DNA from 4 places in the Massilia sp. X63 genome. Region 2 is predicted to be linked to each of the others. Evidence: predicted binding sites of a transcription regulator. Region 2 holds the regulator's gene; each other region holds the start of a gene.
What was found. The regulator LexA, encoded in region 2, represses DNA repair genes until DNA is damaged. The targets are predictions, from matches to a motif close to ACTGTATNNNNATACAGT.
Positions count from the first base shown of each region.

Region 1: AB3347_RS06440 (putative DNA modification/repair radical SAM protein) is a predicted target of LexA. The motif match lies at 1,733-1,750, and genes of this name have one in related genera.
Region 3: recA (recombinase RecA) is a predicted target of LexA. The motif match lies at 1,788-1,805, and genes of this name have one in related genera.
Region 4: AB3347_RS19130 (ATP-dependent helicase) is a predicted target of LexA. The motif match lies at 2,401-2,418, and genes of this name have one in related genera.

Region 1 covers NZ_JBFTEF010000002.1:517,620-521,816, reverse strand. The annotation lists gene AB3347_RS06445 (M16 family metallopeptidase) at 1-1,469, shown strand, start outside; gene AB3347_RS06440 (putative DNA modification/repair radical SAM protein) at 1,763-2,992, shown strand; gene AB3347_RS06435 (UdgX family uracil-DNA binding protein) at 2,989-4,197, shown strand, end outside.
Region 2 covers NZ_JBFTEF010000006.1:246,931-251,127, reverse strand. The annotation lists gene rpsR (30S ribosomal protein S18) at 26-316, opposite strand; gene priB (primosomal replication protein N) at 363-653, opposite strand; gene rpsF (30S ribosomal protein S6) at 693-1,085, opposite strand; gene lexA (transcriptional repressor LexA) at 1,381-2,013, shown strand; gene AB3347_RS14515 (sel1 repeat family protein) at 2,088-2,822, opposite strand; gene AB3347_RS14510 (cystathionine gamma-synthase family protein) at 2,938-4,191, opposite strand.
Region 3 covers NZ_JBFTEF010000002.1:446,342-450,538, reverse strand. The annotation lists gene AB3347_RS06125 (sensor histidine kinase) at 1-931, opposite strand, end outside; gene AB3347_RS06120 (response regulator transcription factor) at 928-1,629, opposite strand; gene recA (recombinase RecA) at 1,867-2,949, shown strand; gene recX (recombination regulator RecX) at 2,972-3,430, shown strand; gene AB3347_RS06105 (DUF2889 domain-containing protein) at 3,991-4,197, shown strand, end outside.
Region 4 covers NZ_JBFTEF010000010.1:147,747-151,943, forward strand. The annotation lists gene AB3347_RS19125 (NAD-dependent deacetylase) at 1-16, shown strand, start outside; gene AB3347_RS19130 (ATP-dependent helicase) at 278-2,374, opposite strand; gene AB3347_RS19135 (hypothetical protein) at 2,765-3,007, opposite strand; gene AB3347_RS19140 (hypothetical protein) at 3,207-3,383, shown strand; gene AB3347_RS19145 (chromate transporter) at 3,435-4,019, shown strand; gene AB3347_RS19150 (chromate transporter) at 4,016-4,197, shown strand, end outside.

The DNA.
Region 1 (4,197 bases), on a different contig from region 2:
CGGCCGACGTCAAGGCGGCGGGTAACCGCTGGCTGCGCGCCAACCACTACACCATGACGGTGCGGCCGTCGGCCAAGCTGGCCGCGACCAAGTCGACCCTGGACCGCAAGAAGCTGCCAAGCCTGGGCGATGCCCCGGACGTCAAGTTCCCGGCGCTGCAGCGCGCCCAGCTGAAGAACGGCCTGAAGGTCGTGCTGCTGGAACGCCATACGGCGCCGATCGTCAACGTCTCGCTGGCGGTCGACGCCGGCGCGGCCTCGGACAGCAGCGCCAAGGCCGGCGCCGCCTCGCTGGCGCTCGACCTGCTGGACAAGGGCACCAGGAACCGTGACGCCTTCGCGCTGTCGGATGCGCTGGAAAACCTGGGCGCGCGCCTGACCACCGGCACCTCGCAGGACCAGTCGCTGGTACGCCTGCAGGCCACCAGCGCCAACCTGACGCCGTCCCTCAACCTGATGGCCGAAGCCGCGCTGAGCCCGAGCTTCCCGCAAGACCAGTTCGCGCTCTCGAAGAGCCGCCGCATCGCCGGCATCGCCCAGGAAAAGGCCCAGCCGAACAGCCTGGCCTTGCGCCTGATCCCATCGGTGCTGTACGGCGCCGACCACGCCTACGGCAAGCCGGCCTCAGGTTTCGAATCGAGCGTGCAGGGCCTGACCCGCGACGACCTGATGGCCTGGCACGGCACCTGGTTCAAGCCGGGCAGCGCCACCATCGTGGTGGCAGGCGACACCACCATGGACAAGCTGCTGCCGGCGCTGGAAGCGAGCTTCGGCAAGTGGCAGCAGGGCAGCGCCCCGGCCAAGAAGATGAGCACGGTGCCGGCGACCCAGGGCAAGCGCCTGATCCTGGTGGACAAGCCGGACGCGCCGCAGTCGACCATCGTCGCGACCCACGTGTCGCAGGCCTACGGCCAGCCGGAAGACCTGGCGATGGAGCCGGTGATGACCAACTTCGGCGGCATCGCGACCTCGCGCCTGAACCGCAACCTGCGCCTGGACAAGCACTGGAGCTACGGCACCCAGGCCCGCCTGCCGGACGTGCGCGGCCAGCGTCCGTTCTACATCATCGCGCCGGTGCAGACCGACAAGACGATCGAGGCGATGCGCGAGGTGCAGAAAGAGCTGCGCGGCGTGGCCGGCGAGCGTCCGCTGGTGGGCACCGAGTACGAAAGCATCATGCGCAACATGAGCTCGCGCCTGCCGGGCCGCTTCTCCACGCTCGCCGCACTGGAAGCGGCGGGGCTGGACGCCGTCAACCTGAGCCTGGCGGACGACTACTGGACCAGGTATGCGTCCAACGTGCGTGCGCTCACGCCGGAGCAGCTGGGTGCGGCCTCGTCGAAGTTCATCAAGCCGGACGAGGCGGTGTGGATGGTGATCGGCGACCTGCGCAAGATCGAGGCGGGCGTGCGCTCGCTGGGCTGGGGTGAAGTCACCGTAGTGGATGCGGACGGCAAGCCGATTCGTTGATCTGAGCTTGCTGTCGTAGGGTGGGCGACTCGTCATCCGGTCCACTGGACCGGATGACCCCACGCGGTGATAGGTGCAATATGAGCAGCCGCGCGGGCTGCAGTGCTGTAGTTTGACCGCGTGGGCGGGAGACCCGCCCACCCTACGGTACCTGGAAAGCCTGGTCTCTGACCGGGCTTTTTTTACGTCTTGCCCCGTCTTTGAACCGCTGGAGGCATGCACACTTGCGCCCATCGTCCCTGTGCATACGCGCGCGATAGTATACTGTATGCCCATACAGTTCAAGGCATGCGATGGAACTCAAGGACAAACTGGAAATCCTGGCCGACGCCGCGAAATACGACGCGTCCTGCGCCAGCAGTGGCGCGCCCAAGCGTTCGTCCGAGGACAAGGACGGTTTCGGCGCCACCACCGGCATGGGCATCTGCCACAGCTACACGCCGGACGGCCGCTGCGTCTCGCTGCTCAAGATCCTGCTCACCAACTTCTGCATCTACGACTGCCAGTACTGCATCAACCGCCGCACGTCCAACGTGCCGCGCGCCCGCTTCTCGGTCGAAGAAGTGGTCAAGCTCACCCATGATTTCTACGTCCGCAACTACATCGACGGCCTGTTCCTGAGCTCGGGCATCATCCAGTCGGCCGACTACACCATGGAGCAGCTGGTGGCCGTGGCGCGCCAGCTGCGCGAAGTGCACAAGTTCCGCGGCTACATCCACCTCAAGACCATCCCCGACGCCGACCCGCTGCTCATCGAAGAAGCGGGCCGCTGGGCCGATCGCCTGTCGGTGAACATCGAGCTGCCGACCCACGACAGCGTGACCCGCCTGGCGCCGGAAAAGAACGTCCACACCATCAAGCTGGCGATGGGATCGATCCGCCGCAAGCTCGACGAAAAGGCGGAAGAGCCGAAGGCGCCGAGCTTCGCGCCGGCGGGGCAGAGCACGCAGATGATCGTCGGCGCCGACGCCAGCGACGACCACACCATCCTGAATACCGCCGAAACGCTGTACGGCAGCTACAAGCTGAAACGCGTGTACTACTCGGCCTTCAGCCCGATCCCGCAAAGTCCGAAGAGCGTGCCGGCGGCGCCGCCGCCGCTGCTGCGCGAGCACCGCCTGTACCAGGCCGACTTCCTGCTGCGCGGCTACGGGTTTACCGCGGGCGAGCTGATGCCGCAATCGGGCAACCTGGCGCTCGACGTCGATCCCAAGCTGGGCTGGGCGCTGGCCAACCGCGAGCACTTCCCGCTCGACCTGAACCGCGCCGACGAGACCATGATCGCGCGCGTGCCCGGCATCGGCATCCGCAACGCCAGGCGCATCGTCGACCTGCGCCGCCTGCGCCGCATCCGCTGGGAAGACCTGTCGCGCCTGCGCTGCAGCATGAAGAAGCTGGCGCCCTTCATCGTCACCGCCGACTACAAGCCGGTGCAAGGCGCCGCCAGTTCCCACCTCCTGCGGCGCCACCTGGCCGACGCGCCCGAGCAGATGAATTTGTGGCCGGAACTGCAGGCCGCATGAACGAGGCCACCGCCCTGCCTGGCGCCGCCGGCCAGCCGCTGGCGGTGAACAGCTTCGCCGAATGGCGCGAGGCGGCGCGCGAGCTTCTCAGGGCCGGCGTGCCGCCCGAGGCGGTGAGCTGGGGTACGCCCGAGGGCGGCGATCTGTTCTCGGGTGCGCCGGCCCTGCCTGAGCCGGACGATAATCAAGGCAACCGATTGCAGGAAGCGCAATCGCCACGACCGCCGGCGCAGGGGACAAGTCCACGCGTGCCGCGATCGCTGCTGGAGATGCTGCAGAAAGCCGCGTGCTTCCGCGCCCCGGACCGCTGGGCTTTCCTGTATCGCGTGCTGTGGCGCTGGACGCATGGCGAACACGACGTGCAGTCGCCCGCCGATCCGGACGGCAGCCGCCTGCACGGCATGGTCAAGGCGGTGCGCCGCGAGGAGCACGACATGCATGCCTACATCCGTTTCCGTGAACGCCCGCTGGATGCAGGCGATCCGCGCTTCGTCGCCTGGTTCGAGCCGCGCCACGACGTGCTGCCCCAGGTGGCCGAGCACTTCGTCGCCCGCATGGGCAAGGTCAGCTGGATGATCGCCACGCCCGAGGCCAGCGTGCTGTGGGACGGCCGGGCGCTGCACCACACCGGGCCGCTGATGTCGAGCGCGGCCGAGCTGGATGATGCGGGCGAGGCGCTCTGGCTCACCTACTACCGCAGCATCTTCAATCCCGCGCGCGTCAACGCCCAGCTGATGCAGAGCCACATTCCCTCGCGCTTCTGGAAGAACCTGCCGGAAGGCGCGATCGTGCCTTCGCTGGTGAGCCAGGCCGAACTCGGGGCGCGCAAGATCGGGCAGGTCGAGGCGGTGGGCCGCAAGAGCGGCGCCACCATTCCGATCAGCGCCGAGGCGGCGCAGCCGGACCGCGAGCAGCCCTCGAAACTCGACGAGTGCCGGCGCTGCGAGCTGTGGCAGTACGCCACCCAGGCGGTCGGCGGCGAAGGCCCGAAGCGTTCGCCGATCATGATCGTCGGCGAGCAGCCGGGCGACCAGGAAGACCTGGCCGGCAAGCCCTTCGTCGGCCCGGCCGGCAAGCTGCTCGACCAGGTGTTCGCCCAGGCCGAGGTCGACCGCAAGGCGATTTATCTGACCAACGCCGTCAAGCACTTCAAGTGGGAACCGCGCGGCAAGCGCCGCCTCCACAAGACCCCGGTGCAGCGCGAG
Region 2 (4,197 bases):
GGTATTCTGACTGACGTGCCGACGATTAGGCGTTGTGCAGGTCGGTGTACGGCAGCAGCGCGAGGTAGCGTGCGCGCTTGATGGCGGTGTCGACCTGGCGCTGGTAGTGCGCCTTGGTGCCGGTCAGGCGTGCCGGCATGATCTTGCCGTTTTCCTGGACGAAGTCCTTCAGGGTGTCGACGTCCTTGTAGTCCACCTGTTCCACGCCTGCGGCGGTGAAGCGGCAGAACTTCTTGCGCTTGAACAGCGGGTTCTGCTGTTTGCGCTTGAGTTTTTCTTTAGCTTTGTTTTTGTCGAACTTTTTACCGAATGCCATTTCGAGGCTCCTGTATCTAATCTAAATTGGCCGTGTCGCTGGGCGACTATGCGGCACTGAAATCAATGATGTGAAACACCAAGGCTTTGCTGTTGCGGTTCTTCCGTGCGAGGAATCCTTCGAAGCGGTAGGCGGCGCCGAGTTCGGCGTCGGCAACCCGGCCTGAAATCGTGCCCGCGGCCAGCGCGGGGATATCAAACTCGACCTGCCTTGCCACCCCTGCCTCTTCCTGCTGCGAACTGTGCATCAGGATGACGCCCACGATGGGGACGCCGGCCGGGGTATAACGCAGTACGTCACGCTCCGCGATGGTCGCGATGAGCTGGAACTGGTTCACTGCGCTGTGTCGCTTCCTGCTGAATTCCTGGGGAAAAACTTAGGCAGCTGCGGCCGGGGCAGCGGCAGGCGCTGCGGCTTCTGCGCGGTGGCTCTTGGCTGCGTCTTCGCGCTGGACCGACTTCATCATCGGCGACGGTGCGGTTTCGGCCTTCTTCATCTTGACGGTCAGGTGACGCAGGACGGCATCGTTGAACTTGAATGCGGTTTCCAGCTCGACCAGGGTCTCGTTGTCGCACTCGATGTTCATGCAGATGTAGTGGGCTTTCGGCAGCTTCTGGATCTGGTAAGCCATCTGGCGACGGCCCCAGTCTTCCACGCGATGGATGTTACCGCCGCGGCTGGTCACCGTGGTCTTGTAACGCTCGATCATCGCCGGGACTTGCTCGCTCTGGTCCGGGTGGACGATAAAAACGATTTCATAATGACGCATGCAACACTCCTTAAGGACGTTTAAACAAATGCCCACCTCGGCGTCAAGACGAGTGTGGGAAGGGAAAGCCTGCCATTATAGCCGGAAAAATGCGTCGATGGGAATCGGGGGCGTGGCCTGGGCGCAGCAAAGCCCGGCGGTTCGGGGCGGCATGCGTGCGTCGCACCACACTTCGTGGGCGTTTCAGACTGCATTGCACAATTTTTTTACAGTTTTCCCGTGTTTGCCCTTGCGCATATCAGAATACTGTACAAAAATACAGTCTGCTCTTACAACCATTTGCCGTAACACACCCATGCTCAAGCTCACTGCAAGGCAAGAACAGATCCTTAACCTGATCAAGGAAGCGATCGAAAACACCGGCTTCCCGCCGACCCGCGCCGAAATCGCGGCCGAGCTGGGTTTCAAATCGGCCAACGCGGCCGAAGAACACCTGCAGGCGCTGGCGCGCAAGGGCGCGATCGAGATTTCGCCGGGCACCTCGCGCGGCATCCGCCTGGTCGGCGCCTCGGTCGAACAGGTCCCGCTGGTGCCTGCGGCCCTGATGATGTCGCTGCCGCTGGTCGGCCGCGTCGCCGCCGGCTCGCCGATCCTGGCCCAGGAACACGTGGAAGCCACCTACTCCGTCGACGCCGCCATGTTCTCGGCGCGCCCCGACTTCCTGCTGAAGGTCAAGGGCTGGTCGATGCGCGACGCCGGCATCTGCGACGGCGACTTCCTCGCGGTCAAGAAGATCGACAGCGCCAAGAACGGCCAGATCGTGGTCGCCCGCCTCGGCGAAGAAGTCACCGTCAAGCGCTACCGCAAGACCGGCAACCTGGTCGAGCTGCTGCCGGAAAACCCGGACTTCAAGGTGATCCAGGTGTCGCCCGAAGACGAGTTCGCGCTGGAAGGCCTGGCGGTCGGCCTGATGCGCAGCTGGCACTGAGCCTCCCGCGCTTCCGGCATCGTCCGCGAATGCGTGGGCCCTCGTGGCCCACGCGTCGCCGGTGAAGATCCTGATTACTGAATCTTCTTGTCCGCCCAGTACGAGTCCTTCTTGGCGGACTTCACCATCTTGTTGTGCTCTTCCACATAGGCCTCGGTCGCCGAGCGCCAGGCGGCGAAGTCCGCCAGCAACAGCTTCGAACTTACCTTCGCCTCTTCGCTCAGGTTGCTGTGCAGCTGGGTCAGGTAGGCAGTCGACTTCTCCATTTCTTCCTTGTTCATCAGCTTCTGGATGTCCGGCGGAATGCGCTTGGTGAGCGGGGTCGCCTCGTTCAGGTTGGTAACGAACTTGTTGTAGCACTCCTGCCACGCGGCCACGGCCGCGCCGATGCGGTCGATATCGGCATTGATCTTCGACATCGCCGGAATGCGCGGCGTCACGCAGCGGAACTCGCCCGACTTCAGGTCTTCGCCGTCGTAGCCGCTGATCCAGTAGTCGATTTCCTTGCGGCGCTGGGCGCGCTGGTCGATCATCTCGAGCGAAGCGGCGGCGATCTTGTTGCCCTTGGCGGCAGCCTTCTTGAACAGCGCGGCCGCCCTGGCCTCGTCCACCTCGCCTGCTTCGCCATAGAAGTACATCTGGCCCAGCGCCTGCTGGGCGGCCGGATTGCCGGCATTGGCCAGCCTGGTGTAGATCTTCACGGCCGCAGCGTAGTCCTTTTTTTCGAACAGGGCGTTGGCGTCTTCCAGCTCGCCGGCAAAGGCGGCGCCGCACAGCAGCAGGGATGCAAGGAACAGCTTGGTCTTCATGGCAGAGGAGGATGAGGGAAAGAAATCCCATGATAGCGGCATTCCCCTGCCCCGCTCAACCGCTGATGCAAAAACGGCAGCCGAGGCTGCCGTTTTCATGTTGCGCCGACCCCGTTCAGGCGTCCAGCGCCTGGCGGAAGTCCGCCAGCAGGTCGTCGGTATCCTCGATGCCCACCGAAACGCGAATCAGCGACTCGGCAATGCCCATGCTGGCGCGCCGCTCCGCCCCCATCTCGAAGAAGATGGTGTGCGCCACCGGGATCACCAGGGTGCGGGTGTCGCCCAGGTTGCTGGCCGGGATGCCAAGCTGCAGGCGGTTCAGGTAGTCGAAGCAGTCGATATCCTCGCGCAGCTCGAAGCTCATCAGGGAGCCGCCCGCGCGGAACAGCACCTCCGTGATGCCGTGCTGCGGGTGCGAGGCCAGGCCCGGGTAGTGCACCGCCGCCACGCGCTCATCGGCCTCCAGCATCCGGGCCAGCGCCAGCGCGTTGCCGCAGGTGCGTTCCATGCGCAGCGCCAGGGTCTCGGCGCCCACCGCGATGTGGTGCGCCGCTTCCGGCCCGAGGGCCGCGCCGAAGTCGCGCAGCGCCTTGGCGCGCAGCTGGGCCAGGCCCTGGGCTGCGACCGGCTGCTTGCGGAAGTTGGGCGCGATGTGCGGGTAGGCGCTCCAGTCGAACAGGCCGGTGTCGGTCAGCGCGCCGCCCAGCGCGTTGCCGTGACCGCCGATCGACTTGGTCAGGGAATTGACCACCAGGCCCGCCCCCACCGCCTTCGGACGGAACAGCCAGGGGGTGGTCATGGTGTTGTCGACCACGTACAGGATGCCGCGCTCACGGCACAGCTGGCCGATGCGCGCCAGGTCGGCCACCTGGGTGCGCGGGTTGGCGATGGTCTCCACGAACACCATGCGCGTGTCCGGCTTCAAGACTGCTTCGACGTTGGCGACATCGGTCGCATCGACGAAATCGACGGCGACGCCCTGGCCGGCCACGGTTTGCCACAGGCTGTTGGTATTGCCGAACAGGAAGGAGGACGAGACGATGTGGTCGCCCGCGCGCAGCAGCCCCTGGAACAGCGCGCCGATGGCGCCCATGCCGGTGGCGAAGCAGATGGTGCCGACGCCGTCTTCCATCTTGCTGATCTTGTCCTCGAGCGCGCCGACGGTCGGATTGCCCTGGCGGCCGTAGCGGAAGCCCGGCTCCTTGCCCTGGAACACCGACGCCAGCTGGCGCGCGTCGCCGTAGCCGAAGGCCACCGAGGTGTGCACCGGCTTGTGCAGAGAGCCGTGCTCGACCGCCTTGCGGCGGTCGTTGTGCAGGACGGTGGTGGTGAAGCCGTACGAAGCCGGCTTTGCTTGCGACTCACTCATGGGAGG
Region 3 (4,197 bases), on a different contig from region 2:
TGCCGGCCAGCGGCGTCTTCATCTGGTGCGCGGCGTCGGCGATGAAGCGCTTCTGCATCTCGACGGTCTGGCCCAGGCGCTCGAGCATGTCGTTGAAGGAACCCACCAGCGGCGAGATCTCTTCCGGCACCTGGCGCGGGTCGATCGGCGACAGGTCGTCCTGCGGGCGCGCGCGGATGCGCTCCTGGAGCTCGGCCAGCGGCGACAGGCCGCGCGACAGCGCGAACCAGACCAGCGCCAGGATCACCGGCAGGATGATGAACTGGGGCAGGATCACGCCCTTGATGATCTCGTTGGCCAGGTGGGCGCGCTTGTCGAGGGTTTCCGCGACCTGGACCAGGGCCAGGCCGGCGTCCCGGCCCGCGCTGCGCTCGTGCAGCGGGTCGAGGCTGATCCAGGAATAGGCGACCCGCACCGGCGTGCCGTGGATGCTGTCGTTGCGGAACGCCACCGCGCCGTTGCGGGTTCGCTCGTCGGCATCGCCGCCGTCGCCGACGCGGGGGCGCGGCAGGTCGCGGTCGCCGTCGAGGTGGGCGCCGTCCGGCCCGCTGATCTGGAAGAACACGCTGTCGACGTCGTCGGCGCGCAGCACGTCGCGCGCGCTCGGGGGCAGCTGCACCACCGGCCGCCCGGCCACGGTGCGGATCTGCTGCGACAGCACGGTGACGCGGTCTTCCAGCGCATCGTCGAAGGGCTGGTTGGCGATCGACTTGGCCACCAGGTAGGTGATCGCGATGCTCATCGGCCACAGCAGCAGCAGCGGCGCCAGCATCCAGTCGAGGATCTCGCCGAACAGCGAATGGCGGATGTTCTCGTCGGGTTCCGGATTGGGCGGCACGTAGGGCGGGAACTGCCCGGCCGCGGAGGGCGACGACGCGTCCGGGCCCGCGTCCGGCGGCGCGTCCTCGAGCCCGGCGTCGCGTTCGTTCACTTGTTCTCTGGCGCCGGCGCGCGCGGCGCGTCGGAGAATTTCTCGAGGCAATAGCCGAGGCCGCGCACGGTGGCGATGCGCACGCCGCCGACCTCGATCTTCTTGCGCAGCCGGTGCACGTACACCTCGATGGCGTTGTTCGAGACTTCCTCGCCCCATTCGCACAGGTGGTCCACCAGCTGCTCCTTGGAGACCAGGCGCCCGGTGCGCGCCAGCAGCACTTCGAGCAGGCCCAGTTCGCGCGCCGACAGGTCGAGCATCTGGTCGTTGATGTAGGCGCTGCGGCCGACCTGGTCGTAGACCAGCGGGCCGTGGCGCACCACGGCAGGGCCGCCGCCGGCGCCGCGCCGGGTGAGGGCGCGCACCCGCGCCTCCAGCTCGGACAGGGCGAAGGGCTTGGCCATGTAGTCGTCGGCGCCGAGGTCGAGGCCTTCGACGCGCTGCTCGACCGAGTCGGCCGCGGTGAGGATCAGCACCGGCAGCAGCGAGGAGCGCGCGCGCAGGCGCCGCAGCACCTCCAGCCCGGACAGCTTGGGCAGGCCGAGATCGAGGATCAGGAGGTCGAACTCCTGGGTGGACAGCGCCGTGTCGGCGTCCTGGCCGTTCTTGACGCAATCGATCGCATACCCGGACTGGCGCAGCGAACGCGTGAGCCCATCGGCAAGTACGCTATCATCTTCGGCGAGCAGAATTCGCATGGAACCACCTGTAAAACGTTAGACCTTCAACAGGCTCTATTGTGTTTGATTTATCGCAACAATGCGAGGGTCTTGGATAACAACACCGGGCTCTTTTTTCGCTTGCTAAAACCACTGGTTTTATATACAGTGGTGGTCTGGATTCAGCGTAAAGAACCACTGGATTTTTATACAGTAGAGACCTTGATTTACGCGGTAGCACCACTACCTTGCCTACTCCACAGCTGAAAGTACACCATGGACGACAAAAAACTTGCATTAAACGTTGCCGAAAAAGGCAAAGCGCTGGCAGCCGCCCTGGCGCAGATTGAAAAGCAGTTCGGCAAGGGCTCGGTCATGCGCATGGATACCAATGCGCCGGTCGAGGAAGTGCAGACTGTTTCCACCGGCTCGCTGGGCCTGGACATCGCGCTGGGTGTCGGTGGCCTGCCGCGCGGTCGTATCGTCGAGATCTACGGTCCGGAATCGTCGGGTAAAACCACCCTGACGCTGCAGACCATTGCTCAGATGCAGAAACTGGGCGGCACCTGCGCCTTCATCGACGCCGAGCACGCGCTCGATGTGACCTACGCGCAGAAGCTGGGCATCAACCTGGGCGACCTCTTGATCTCGCAGCCGGACACCGGCGAGCAAGCACTGGAAATCACCGACGCCCTGGTGCGTTCGGGCTCGGTCGACCTGGTGGTCATCGACTCGGTGGCGGCACTGACCCCGCGCGCCGAGATCGAAGGCGACATGGGCGACTCGCTCCCGGGCCTGCAGGCACGACTGATGTCGCAGGCGCTGCGCAAGCTGACCGGCTCGATCAACCGTACCAACACCCTGGTCATCTTCATCAACCAGATCCGCATGAAGATCGGCGTGATGTTCGGCAGCCCGGAAACCACCACCGGCGGTAACGCGCTGAAGTTCTACGCCTCCGTGCGCATGGACATCCGCCGTACCGGCTCGATCAAGTCGGGTGACGAAGTGATCGGTAACGAAACCAAGGTCAAGGTCGTCAAGAACAAGATCGCGCCGCCGTTCAAGGAAGCCCACTTCGACATCCTGTACGGAGAAGGCACCTCGCGCGAAGGCGAAATCCTGGACCTGGGCGCCGACAACAAGATCGTCGAGAAGTCGGGCTCGTGGTACAGCTATAACGGCGAACGTATCGGCCAGGGCAAGGACAACGCCCGCCAGTTCCTGAAAGATCGTCCGGCACTGGCACGCGAAATCGAGAACAAGGTCCGTGCCGCGCTGGGCGTGCGTGAACTGCCGCCGGTCCTCGCTGCTGTCGAAGACAGCGGCAAGGACAAGCTGAAGGCAGTCGGCGAGTAATCGGCGATCGTGTAGAGAGCCTATGCCTGCACCCCAGCTGAGCCTGAAAGCGCGCGCGCTTCGCTATCTGTCGATGCGCGAGCACAGCCGGCTCGAGCTGGGGCGCAAGCTGGCCCGTCATGCCGAGGAGGGCGACGACGTGGAAGCCCTCCTGGATTTCCTTGAAAAGAACAACTGGCTGTCGCAGGAACGGTTTGCCGAATCGCTCATCAACCGGCGGGCGGCACGTTTCGGCAATAGCCGCGTGATGGCCGAGCTGCAAAGCCACGGCCTCAAAGGCGAGGCCCTGGACGAGATCAAGGCCTCGCTTGCCGACAGCGAAACTGCGCGTGCCTCCGAAGTGTGGCAGCGCAAATTCGGTACCGTCGCCGCCGATGCGGCCGAGCGAGCCAAGCAGATGCGCTTCCTGCTGCAGCGTGGTTTCTCCCAACGCGCTGCGCGGGCCGCCATGCAGGGCGCTCCCGACGACGACGAGCTGTAGCAGGCTGGTCTTGAAGCCCAAGCCCGGCCTGCTGCGATGACGAGCAGGCCTGGCCCCAGGCCTGCTCCGACGATATGCCAGGCGTGGCCGCAGGCCTGTTGTATCACCCCTGTGTATTACCGTCGTGTATTACCCTCGATGCGATGGGTTTCTTCTTGTACTTATATAGAGAGAAGCCTTGCTCCGGCGCCAGCGTGGAGCGTCATTTCCGATATGCCTCAGCATATTCCTCAACGGATAATGGCGCTGCACGCTGGCGCTGCCTCCTTGCCGGTCCCGTCCCGCAGTTCCGTCTCCATCTCGGCGCATCAATTTGGTCCTGCCACAGGGGCGAACTCGTCCAGCCGCCTGCAAGCTTGGCTACTCGGCAAGAAAATCCCTCGTGTATTGCTGCTACGCGGCAAAATCGCCTCTGTTGCAGTGCAACCGACAACGCCCTGTGCTAAACTTTCACGGTTTAAGCAGCGCCGCATGAGCGGTTGTTGTCGTAGAAGCTACGTCAACGTGCATGAAGCACACTGGCTGCACCACTAACCGCCGCGCAAGCGGCATTGGTTTTTATGCCCCTGTCTCCTCCCGTATCGCGCTCGCTCCGGCATACGCGCGCCATCACCGTCGAAGCCTATGCGCGCGATGATGGCCTGTGGGATTTGGACGCCAGTATCCGCGACGTCAAAACCCGTGACATCGAGCTCGGCTCGGGCATTCGCCCGGGTGGCGTGCCCGTGCACGACCTCAAGCTGCGCGTCACCATCGACCGCAACATG
Region 4 (4,197 bases), on a different contig from region 2:
CACGAATCAATCCTGAAAGATAAACCATTGATTTTATTGAAAATTCCCCAATATCCACAAGAACTGTGGATAAAGTTGTGGAAAAGCACCACTTGACAAGCCGAAAGGCCAGTAATGGTGCGGGTTTCAACAAAATGCCCGTTCCGCAGGCAAATTGAAATCCGCTAAAAATCAATGACTTAGCGCTGCACTCCTTGCCTACCGTGCGAGCATGTACGGCAAATTCCTACAAAAACCCTGCGCAGGGGATAAGTCGCTAACGTGGTCCGATCTCCCGTCATTTCCACGCGTTGCGGGCGCGCTCCCTGACCAGCATCCGCACGCTGTCCGGCACCGGCTTGCGCAGCTGCGGCGTGTCCGCGCTGAGCCAGGTCGTCTCCTCGAAATGCTTGAGCATGGCCGGCGTGATGAAGCGGGTGCGCGCCGCGTACACGTGGCGGTCGCCGGTCGCGGCCTGCTGCTTGATGAAGAAACGGTTCGGCACCACCAGTTGCAGGTGCTCGCGGGCGCGCGTCATCGCCACGTAGAGCAGGCGCCGCTCCTCTTCGATATCGTCGTTATTGCCAGTGCTCATGTCCGACGGAATGCAGCCGTCCACCACGTTCAGGACGGTCACGGATTTCCATTCCTGGCCCTTGCTCGAGTGGATGGTCGACAGGATCACGTAGTCTTCGTCGAGCAGCGGCGGGCCGGCGCGGTCGCTGGTGGCCTCGGGCGGATCGAGCGTGATCTCGGCCAGGAAGCTCTCGCGGGTGGCATGGCCGCCGGCCAGCGCGGCCAGCTGCTCGACGTCGGCGGCGCGCACCTGGGCATCGTCGTACATGCGTTCCAGGTGCGGCAAATACCATTGCTTGACGAGCTCGATGTCGGCCGGCCAGCGCAGGCCGGGTGTGCGCAGGCGCCGGTACAGCGCGCCGAACGCCGCCCAGTCGTCCAGGCTCTTGCCCGGGACCGCGAAAGCTTCGACCGCGGCGGCCGGATCGGTCGCTTCGGCCACCGCATCCAGCAGGCGGCTGGCAGTGGCCGGGCCGATACCCGGGACCAGCTGGGCGACGCGGAAACCCGCCATGCGTCCGTTCGGGTTCTGGGCGAAGCGCAGCACGGCCAGCACGTCCTTGATGTGGGCGGCCTCGAGGAACTTCAGGCCGCCGAACTTCACGAAGGGGATGTTACGGCGCATCAGTTCCAGTTCCAGCGCGGCGCTGTGGCTGGCCGCGCGGAACAGCACCGCCTGCGACTTCAGGGCGATGCCCGTCTCGCGCTGCTCGAGGATCCGGTTGCAGGTCCAGCGTGCCTGCTCGGCCTCGTCGGGGATCAGGACCAGTTGCGGCTTGAGGCTGGACGCCTTGTCGGTCCACAGGGTCTTGGCATGGCGCTCGCGCGCGCCGGCGATGACGGCATTCGAGGCGTCCAGGATCGGCTGGGTCGAGCGGTAGTTGCGCTCCAGGGTGATCACCTGCGCGGGCTGCGAGAACTGCTTCGGGAAATCGAGGATGTTGCGCACCGTGGCGCCGCGGAAGGCGTAGATCGACTGCGCATCGTCGCCGACCACCATCACGCCCTCGCCGCCCGGCTTCATGCCCGTGATGATCGATGCCTGCAGGCGGTTGGTGTCCTGGTATTCGTCGACCAGCACGTGGTCGAACAGGGCGCCGAGCTCGGGGCCGAGCTCCGGGTCGGCCGCCATCTCGGCCCAGAACAGCAGCAGGTCGTCGTAGTCGAGGACGTTCTGCTCCTGCTTGGCATCGACGTAGGCGCCGAACAGGGTCTTCAGTTGCGCTTCCCACTCGCTGCACCAGGGGAAGGTGGACTGCAACACGTCCTGGAGCGGTGCGCGGCTGTTCACCACCCGCGAATAAATCGACAGGCAGGTACCCTTCAGCGGAAAGCGCTTGGCAAGGCTGGACAGGCCGATCTCGTGGCGCACCAGTCCCATCAGGTCTTCCGAGTCGCCGCGGTCGTGGATGGTAAAGGATTCGTCCAGGCCGATGCGGCCGGCATACTGCCGCAGCAGGCGCGCGCCGATCGCGTGGAAGGTACCGGCCCACGGCAGCGCCACCGGCGCCGCGTTCAGGCCGCCAGCCCCGCCCTTTCCGAGCAGGCGCTGCAGTACGCCGCTGGCGCGCTGGCTCATCTCGCCGGCGGCACGCCGCGAAAAGGTCAGCAGCAGGATGCGCTGGGGGTCGGCGCCGGACCCGATCAGCCGGGCGACGCGGTGCGCCAGCGTATTGGTCTTGCCCGACCCGGCGCCGGCCACCACTAGCAAGGGCCGCACGGTGGCCGCACCGAGGTCGTGCTCGACCGCCGCGCGCTGTTCCGGATTCAGGGCGGCGAAGGGGTCGTCGGTGGCGGGCTGGTCGAGAGCGGCGGACATGGGAGGGCGGAAGCTGGAAATGCCATACTGTACATTTATCCAGTACTCGTGTGCAAGCACCAAACAAGCGAAAGTCAAGGGCGCGCACGATTCAAACCGGCGCGTTTGAGGCGATCAGGTCATGGAAAACGTGCAGAAAGCGTGCTAAGTCGCTAATACTTAAAAGCTTTTCCGGATATCCACAAAGTCTGTGAATAACTATGTGGAAAAGCGGGGGCTTGACACGCGGAATGCGGCCATCTGTGCGGCTTTCAACAATTTGCCTATTGGGAAGGCAACCGCGATAGCCCCAGAAATCAAGGGTTTACGCATGCATGTCGCATACGCGGCACGCAAAAACCGAAAATTTTTTTTGGGAAATCTTTGTGCATAAGCTCTTGCGCGGCAGGCTCAGGCAACCGCCAGGTCCGGACCACTGCGCCGCCTGGCCGGGTCCAGCAGGACGCGCGCGATGATCCGTCCTTCGATCGCGTGCAGTTTGAGGTATTCGAGTGCGGACAGGGTGCCGGCGACGCGCGCCAGGGCGATTCCATCGTCCACGATCTCGCGCCGGCGCAGATCGCGCCGATGTTCGGTAGCCGGGGCGCCGGCGGCGCCATCTGGATTGCTCGGGGAGCTGTGAAGCGGATTCATCGTGCGCCTGACCTTTCCGTTGAGATAAAGGGTGCTGGGGCTGCGGGAAGTATGGGCGAAGCGCGAACAATGTCAATGTCAGATACGAATCAAATCGCTTTCTTCCTGAGCGTGCCTGGCGCACCGCCAGGCGCCAGCGCTGCGCCGCCCTGCGCGACGGCCGCCTACAATGGCCGCGTCACCCAACTGAGAGGACGCCATGAGCATGCACCACGATCCCGACCTGAATCCCGGCGACGACGCCGAGCCCGGCACCCCCGGCACCGGCGAAGACGTGTGCGACGCCTGCGCCGGCAGCGGCAAACTGTCCGACGGTAAACCCTGCCCGAACTGCGGCGGCACCGGCAAGGTCACCGAGGGGATCGGCGGCGGCTGAGCGCCGGGCGGAGCGTGGACAGGCACCCGGGGGAGCGGCGATAATCCGCGGATGCCCTCCCCGCTCCCGCCGCCGGTCCCCCACCGTCCCCGCCCCGCCTCGCTCGCCGACCTGTTCCTCGCGTTTACCGTCCTGGCCCTGCAGGGCTTCGGCGGCGTGCTGGCGGTCGTCCAGCGCGAACTGGTCGAGCGCAAGCGCTGGCTGACGCAGGAGGAATTCGTCGAAGACTGGGCGGTGGCGCAGATCATGCCGGGGCCGAACGTGGTCAACCTGTCGATCATGCTCGGCGCCCGCTGGTTCGGCCCCGCCGGGGCGCTTGCCGCGCTGGCCGGGCTGCTCGTGCTGCCGCTGGCCCTGGTGCTGCTGCTGGCGGCCTTCCATGCGCGCTACGCCGGCCATCCCGCCGTGGCCGGGGCGCTGCGCGGCATGGCGGCGGTCTCGGCCGGACTGATCGCCGCCACCGCCCTCAGGCTTTCCAGCGCGCTGGCAAAGAACCCGCTTCCCCTGTCCTGGTCGGCCGCGATCGCGGCCGCCGCCTTCGTGCTGCTGGCCTGGCTGCGCGTGCCGCTGGTGTGGGTGCTGCCATCCCTGGGCGGGCTTGGCTGCACGCTGGCCTGGCGCCGCCTGCGTCCATGACGCCCGTGCAGCTGGCGCTCGGATGGGACGACTGGTTGTCCCTGTTCGTGCACTTCCTGATGCTGTCCCTGATGCAGTTCGGCGGCGCCATTTCCGTCACCGCCGACATGCAGCGCTTGCTGGTCGAAGACGAAGGCTGGCTGAGTCAGTCGCAATTCAGCGATGCGATCGCGCTGGC